Regions from separate parts of the Luteibacter sahnii genome, predicted to be linked through region 3. Evidence: riboswitches for the same ligand, from Rfam matches in the RefSeq annotation. Region 3 holds a riboswitch; each other region holds the start of a gene.
What was found. Region 3 has a riboswitch for cobalamin ahead of metE (5-methyltetrahydropteroyltriglutamate--homocysteine S-methyltransferase). Riboswitches for the same ligand answer to the same signal wherever they lie in the genome.
Positions count from the first base shown of each region.

Region 1 (2,259 bases), on a different contig from region 3:
GCCGCGGCGGTGACGTCGCGGGCGAGGGGAATCTTCTGAAGTTGCTGCGAGGTGAGCACCGTACGCGAGTCGACGGACGAGACGTCGATCGCCGGCAGCGCGTTGCCGGTGACCTGCACGCCTTCGAGCGTCTGCGCCTGGGCGCTGCCGGCGGCCGCGCCCGCGAACGAGACGTCGATGCCGCCGCCGATGTTCACCTGCACGTTGTCGCGGCTCTCCACGACCTGGCCGCCGCGTTGCAGCGTCACCTTGTAGCGGCCGATCGGCAACGACGGCACGCGGTAGCGACCCTCGGCGTCCACGCCGGTATCGCGGGCGAAGCCGGTGTCGAGGTTTTCCAGGCGCACCGTGGCGCCCTCCGGTTGCGCGACGCGGCCGAAAACGACGCCGGACGCATTGGACTGGGCCATGACCGACCCGCTGGCGAAGCACAGGGCCAGCGCGAGGCACAGGGTGGAGCGACGCGGCGCGCGGCCGCCGGAATGGCACATCTGCATGGTGTGGTGTCTCCCCGAATTGAACCGCCAAAGGGCCCGTCCGCGGCTCGGCCGGGCCCAACGTTCAAACGCGATGTCGCCACGCCCGACCGGATCCCCCGGGTCGACCGCCCCCTGTCGGCGCAAGAACTTGCGCCCGGCGACATCGATGACCAACTACCCGCAAAAGATTGCGAATGTCAAGCGATCGTTAGAAATTCGTGACTTGGCGCCCGTCCGTGGCTAAAGTGGCGCCCGTTCGGGTGTCCCGGCCGGCGTTCGGCCGACGGGATGAAACGGGAAGCCGGTGCGCCGCCAATGCGGCAAGGCCGGCACTGCCCCCGCAACGGTATGCGCCGCGAGGTCCCCTGGGTCCTCCGCCGCCGGCCGACGCCACTGTCCTTGAGGATGGGAAGGTGCCGGCGGCGAGCCATCGTCGATGGCCGGCGCGAGTCCGGAGACCGGCCCGCGCGAACGTCCGCCTGAGAAGCCTCTCAGATGCGGCCGTTTTCTTATTCGGACGATTCGCGGCGGGCGGATCCGGACCGCCCGCGGCCCCGGTCGTGCGCGTCGTTCGTCTTCCCGTCGCGACGTCCATCGCAGCGTGACGAGGACCCGTTTCATGAAGAAGACCCTGCTCGCGACGGCCCTGCTGTCGTCCATCGCCTCCGCGCACGCGGCCGACGGCGTCGCCGGCGACCGGCTCGATCCGGTCGTGGTGACCGCCAATCGCGCGCCCACCCCGCTCGACGAGGTGCTCGCCCCGGTGACCGTGATCTCGCGCGAGGACATCGACCGCCTGCAACCGACCAGCGTCCAGGACCTGCTCACCGGCCTGCCCGGCGTGGTCATGGCGAACACGGGCGGTATCGGCCAGCAGACGTCGCTCTTCATGCGCGGCACCAACAGCGCGCACACCCTGGTGCTGGTCGACGGCGTCCGTGTGGGCACCGTCGGCGCCGGCCTGCCCGCCTACGAACAGCTCCCGGTGGAACAGATCGACCACATCGAAATCGTGCGTGGCCCGCGCTCGAGCCTCTACGGCTCGGATGCGATCGGCGGCGTGATCCAGATCTTCACCCGTCACGGCGAGGCGGGGCAGCCGCCGGCACCGACCGTGTCGGTCGGCACGGGTAGCCACGGATACACCCAGGGCCAGGTCGGCGTCTCCGGGGGCACCACGCACGGCTGGTACAACGCCAGCCTCGGCGGCCAGTACACGGCCGGCATCAACGCGTGCCGCATCGGCGCGGCGCAGGGGTCCAAGGGCTGCTTCACCGACGAACCGGACGACGACGCCTACCGCACCTATAACGGCGCGCTGGCCGGCGGCTATCGCTGGGACGACGGCACGGAACTGACCGGCACCTGGATGCGCAGCAAGGGCACCATCGAATACGACGGCGATTTCCAGAACCTCACCCGGCGGTCGCAACAGGTGGCCGGTGCGAAGCTCGGCGTCGACGTGATGGCCGGCTGGCGCATGTCGCTGGCCCTGGGCCAGAACCAGGACCGGGCCGACAATTACCTCAACGGCCTGGGCAAGACGGTGCGCGATCCGGTGACGTTCGCGCCGATCGTCACCGACCCGGACAGGTATCGCGTCGGTTACCTCTACTCGCGGCGCAATCAGGCCTCGTGGCAGAACGACGTCGCGCTCGCCCCGGGCCAGACCCTCAGCGCCGGCGTCGACCTGCAGCAGGAGCGCCTGCGCAGCGACACCGATTACCTGAAGGACCGGCGTGACAACACGGGCGTGTTCGCACTCTACCAGGGCGTGTTC
Region 1 covers NZ_JAQLOK010000007.1:54,800-57,058, reverse strand. Annotated here, with positions in the region: gene PI246_RS15780 (TonB-dependent receptor) at 1-497, opposite strand, end outside; cobalamin riboswitch at 721-960, shown strand; gene PI246_RS15775 (TonB-dependent receptor domain-containing protein) at 1,099-2,259, shown strand, end outside.
Region 1: linked by a shared signal. The riboswitch ahead of PI246_RS15775 (TonB-dependent receptor domain-containing protein) and the one ahead of metE (5-methyltetrahydropteroyltriglutamate--homocysteine S-methyltransferase) in region 3 are both predicted to bind cobalamin.

Region 2 (2,259 bases), on a different contig from region 3:
GCAGCGAGGCGAGGTCGCGATGCGTGTTGAACGTATCGGCGTAGACGCTGTTTTCGTCGTCGGTGGAGAGATCGGCGCTGCGACCGACGTTGAGCGTGACCAGCGCGTCGCCCGACGGGCGGTAGCGGACGCGGCCGCCGACAGCCTGCGTGGCGGACGCGGCGAAGTTACTGCTGGTACCGTCGTAGTGATTGCGGCCTTCGCTGCGCATGGCGCTCGCGTCGGCGTCCCACTGCTCGTCGAAGCGCCAGCCCCCCTTGAGCGAGAGCGCGTTGTTCCGATAACCGTCGCGGTCCGGTTCGTAGGTGTAGCACCCGCCGCCGCCCGGGCTGGGCTTGCCCCGGCACGCATTGATGCCGTCGGTCTGGTCGTGCGTGGCTTCCACCGCGTACCAGCCCTGCTTGCCGCTGCCGGCGAAGCCCGCCGACCCACGCAGGGTGGACCAGCTGCCGACGCCCAGCGAAAAGCTGGGCACGAAGGCGCCCTGCGGCCGGCGGGTGAAGATCTGGATGACACCGCCCAGGGCTTCGGAGCCGTAAAGGCTCGAGTACGGACCCCTTACGATTTCGATCCGTTCGATCTGGTCGACCGGAATATCCTGGAACGCGGCGGTGCCGGAGGTGACCGACCCGATCCGCACGCCGTCCACCAGCACCAGCACGTGGTCCGCGTCGGTGCCGCGCATGAACACGGAGGTCGACTTGCCCGGTCCGCCGTTGTTGGCGATGGACACGCCCGGCACGCCGCGCAGCAACTCCGCGAGGGAGCTGGGCTGCAAGCGCTCGATGTCGGCGCGATCGATGACGGTGGACGCGGCCAGCACCTGCGAGGCGGCCTGTTCGGTGCGCGAGGCGGTGACGACGACCTGGTCGAGGTCGGTGGACACCTCGTCGGCCTGGGCAAGGGCAGGCAAGACGAAAGCCGTCGCGACGGCGAGCGCGAGGCGGGACGAACGGAACATCGTGGTGTCACTCCCTACGAGCCGCGCCAACCCGCGCGGCATGGATGCGTGGGACGGACGCAGGGAGACGGGGAGCGCCGACGATGGACGGCCACCCTCGACAGGCCCTCCGCCAGTCCGGTGTCGCCTCGAGGCCGGTCTCCGGGCTTGCGGGCATGGGACGTGCGTCCCATCGGACCGGCGCCTTCCCATGCCAGGGGCACAGTGGCGTAGAGCCGGTCGTTCACTCGCTTACCGTTGCGGGGGCAGCTCCGGAATGGCGCGGCGCGAGAGCGCCCGCGCGTCACCGGATTCCCGTTTCAATCGCCGTCGTCAGACGTCGGCGATCACCTTGGGCCCGGGCAGTGTAGCCGAACCACGCGCGTGCCGGTCGCGCCAGCGCAGGCAGGGGCGCTCGACCGTGTAGTGCAGCAGGGCGCCGCAGGCCAGCGTGGTGGCGGCGAACACGGCAAAACGGAGGAAACGATGCGCCGCCAGGTGGTCGCCAAGGGCGGCCGCGGTCAGAGCAAACGCCCCCTTGTGACTCAGGTAGAGACTGTAGGACGCGCGGGCGAGCCAGCCCACCCCCGGCAGGCGAACGGCGACCGGGCCGCGTGTCGCGCTGCATGCGGCGACGAAGGCGGCCATGGCGGTCGCCAGCAACGGGTATCCGAGCACGCAAGACCAGAACGCCGTGCGCCGCCCCGTGAACACGGCCAGGGAAAGGATGAGCAGCACACCGGCGAGCGTCAGCAGACGGCCCTGCCGCGCGTGCAAGCCAGCCATCCACGCGGGTCGGTACACCGCGCAGGCCGCGAGCGAGACACCGGCGACCAGGCCGTCCAATCGCGCGTAAGTGGGGTAGTAGAGGTAGCGCAGGTAGGATGGCCCCTCCGGGTCGGCATGGGCGACCTGCGTCTGCCATAGCCACGCGCGCAGGATCACGCCACCGACCACGACCAGCCCCAGAACGGCCAGCCCCCGGAGCAACGACGGCCGCCTGGCCAGGGCCAGGGCGAGGAACGGAAACACCAGGTAGAAGTGTTCCTCCACGCACAACGACCACACATGCGAAAACGCCGAACGCTCCGGTGCGTCGAACAGCAGGTTGAAGGTGAAGGTCGGAAACTGCCACCACGGCTGCATCAAGGGCGTTTCGCGCCAGGCAGGCCAGCACAGGTACAAGACCAGCACCACGGCGAACGCGGGCAGGATGCGAAAGGCGCGCCGCCGATAGAATTCGGCCAGGTCGACCGTGCCGTTTGCGGCGACCGACGCCAGCACCTGGCGGCCGATGAGGTAACCGCTTAGCACGAAGA
Region 2 covers NZ_JAQLOK010000003.1:373,600-375,858, reverse strand. Annotated here, with positions in the region: gene btuB (TonB-dependent vitamin B12 receptor) at 1-961, opposite strand, end outside; cobalamin riboswitch at 1,077-1,310, opposite strand; gene PI246_RS11925 (acyltransferase family protein) at 1,274-2,259, opposite strand, start outside.
Region 2: linked by a shared signal. The riboswitch ahead of btuB (TonB-dependent vitamin B12 receptor) and the one ahead of metE (5-methyltetrahydropteroyltriglutamate--homocysteine S-methyltransferase) in region 3 are both predicted to bind cobalamin.

Region 3 (2,259 bases):
CATCGCCAGCACACCGCCGGGCGCGTGCTGGCCGCGATGGAACGGATCGCCCCACGCGGACACCAGCGGCAGGCCGAGCGCTTGGCGGAACGCACGCACCGGCGCCGTCCACGAGCGCGTCGCCACGCGTGCGGCGCGTTGCAGCCACGCCCCCCGGCGCGACGACGCGCGCACGTAGCGATCGAACCACGCCACGCCGGTCGCCGGCGGATCGTCGGCGGAAAGGAACACCGAAGGCGACAGCACCGCCGACAGCCAGGCCAATGGCCGGGTCTCGCCGAGGATCTGACCCGCGAATGCCAGCGTGGTGGTGACGATGGCGTCTGCCCCGGCGCAGACCGGCGCCAACGCCGCGTAGCTCGCCGCCACGTCGACCGCGGCGAGGTCGCGCACGACGAAGCGTGGCCCCCGCACGGGATGGAAAGCGCGCGCGGCGAACGCTGCCTTGTCATCGGGCTCGGCGATGCCCGTGGCGTTGATGAACTCCAGCCCGGCGGCGGCCACCGCCTGCTGGTGCATGCCGTGCGCGCCGACCGTCACCTGGTGGCCACGGCGGACGAGCTCCCGGCCCACGGCAAGGAAGGGAAAGAGATCGCCCTGCGATCCCACCGTTGCGATCACGACATGGCCTGGCTTCATGCCCCCCATGGTGGCGCATTTGACTTCCGCCGTGCGGACGACTAATTTCCGGGTCGCCAGCGGTCTTTATCTTCGTATTCGAATACAAAGATAAAGCTAAGAGGGAAGCCGGTGGGAATCCGGCGCTGCCCCGCAGCGGTATGTGGAGACGAGCCCGTCAAACGCACTGAAAGCGTCCGCGCTTTCGGGAAGCGACGGTCGAGGCGGCATCGACGATGCCACATCCACGAGCCCGAAGACCTGCCGCCAGCCGGGGAGCGACGTCTCTCCGTCCGACCTGGGTCCGCTCCCGCCGGGGCGGCACCGGTTCGCCCGCGGGGGCGAAGGTCGACGGTCAGCACCACGCCGCCGGGCTCGCGCCGGGTGGCACGCGGCTTGCCGCCCTTCCCTCCTCTTTGCCACTGAAGAGGATGTCCACTCATGCCACACGTTACGTACCTCGGGTTTCCCCGGATCGGCCGGCGCCGCGAACTCAAGCGCGCGCTGGAGAGCCACTGGAAGGGAGACACCACCACCGACGACCTGCTCGCGGTCGCCGCCAGCCTGCGCCGGCGCCACTGGAAGCTCGCCTGCGACGCGGGCGCCGACAGCGTGCCCGTGAACGACTTCTCGTTGTACGACCACGTGCTCGACGCGGCCGTCGCGGTCGACGCGATTCCCGATCGCTACCGCACCCTGCAGGCGCGCGACCCGCTGGCGGCCTACTTCGCCATGGCACGCGGACACCAGGACAGCGGCGTCGACCTGCATGCCCTGGAAATGACCAAGTGGTTCGATACCAACTACCACTACATCGTCCCCGAACTCGTCGCCGGCCAGGTCTTCGCCGCCCGTCCCGGGAAGCTCGTCGGGGAGTTCCGCGAGGCGGTGGACGCCGGCCACCGGGCCCGCCCGGTGCTGCTGGGCCCGGTGAGCTTCCTGCGCCTGGCCAAGACGGTGGACGGCAGCGCGGCACTCGACCTCCTCGACGCCCTGCTGCCCGCCTGGCTCGGCCTGCTCGACGCGTTGGCGGACGCGGGCGCGGACTGGGTACAGGTGGACGAGCCCGTGCTGGTGCTCGACCTGGACGAGGCCACGCGCGCTGCGCTGCGCCGCACCTACGACGCGATCGCCGCACAGGGCCGCGTGCGCGTGCTGTTGGCGACCTACTTCGGCGCGCTGGACGACAACCTCGCCCTCGCCGGCGCATTGCCGGTCGCGGGGCTGCACGTGGACCTCGCCCGCGCACCCGGACAGCTTGAGCGCGTGCTCGACGCGCTGCCGTCCGATCGCGTGCTGTCCGCCGGGATCATCGACGGCCGCAACGTGTGGCTGAGCGATCCCGGCATCCTCCAGCCACGCGTCGCCCGGCTGCTCGAACGCGTGTCCGCGGATCGCCTGTGGTTGTCCACGTCGTGCTCGCTGCTGCATGTGCCGTTCGACGCCGAGGAAGAAACGCGGCTGCCGTCGCACATCGCATCGTGGCTGTCGTTCGCGCGGCAGAAGATCGGCGAGTTACGGTGTTACGCGGATGCCGGCACCGGCGACGCGACCGCGATCCGCGTCCTCGATCGGCAACGCGAAACCCTCGCCGCGCGGCAGGCCTCGCCCGAGGTGGTACGCGCGGATGTCCGGGCCCGC
Region 3 covers NZ_JAQLOK010000002.1:885,528-887,786, forward strand. Annotated here, with positions in the region: gene PI246_RS09330 (glycosyltransferase) at 1-639, opposite strand, end outside; cobalamin riboswitch at 683-901, shown strand; gene metE (5-methyltetrahydropteroyltriglutamate--homocysteine S-methyltransferase) at 1,060-2,259, shown strand, end outside.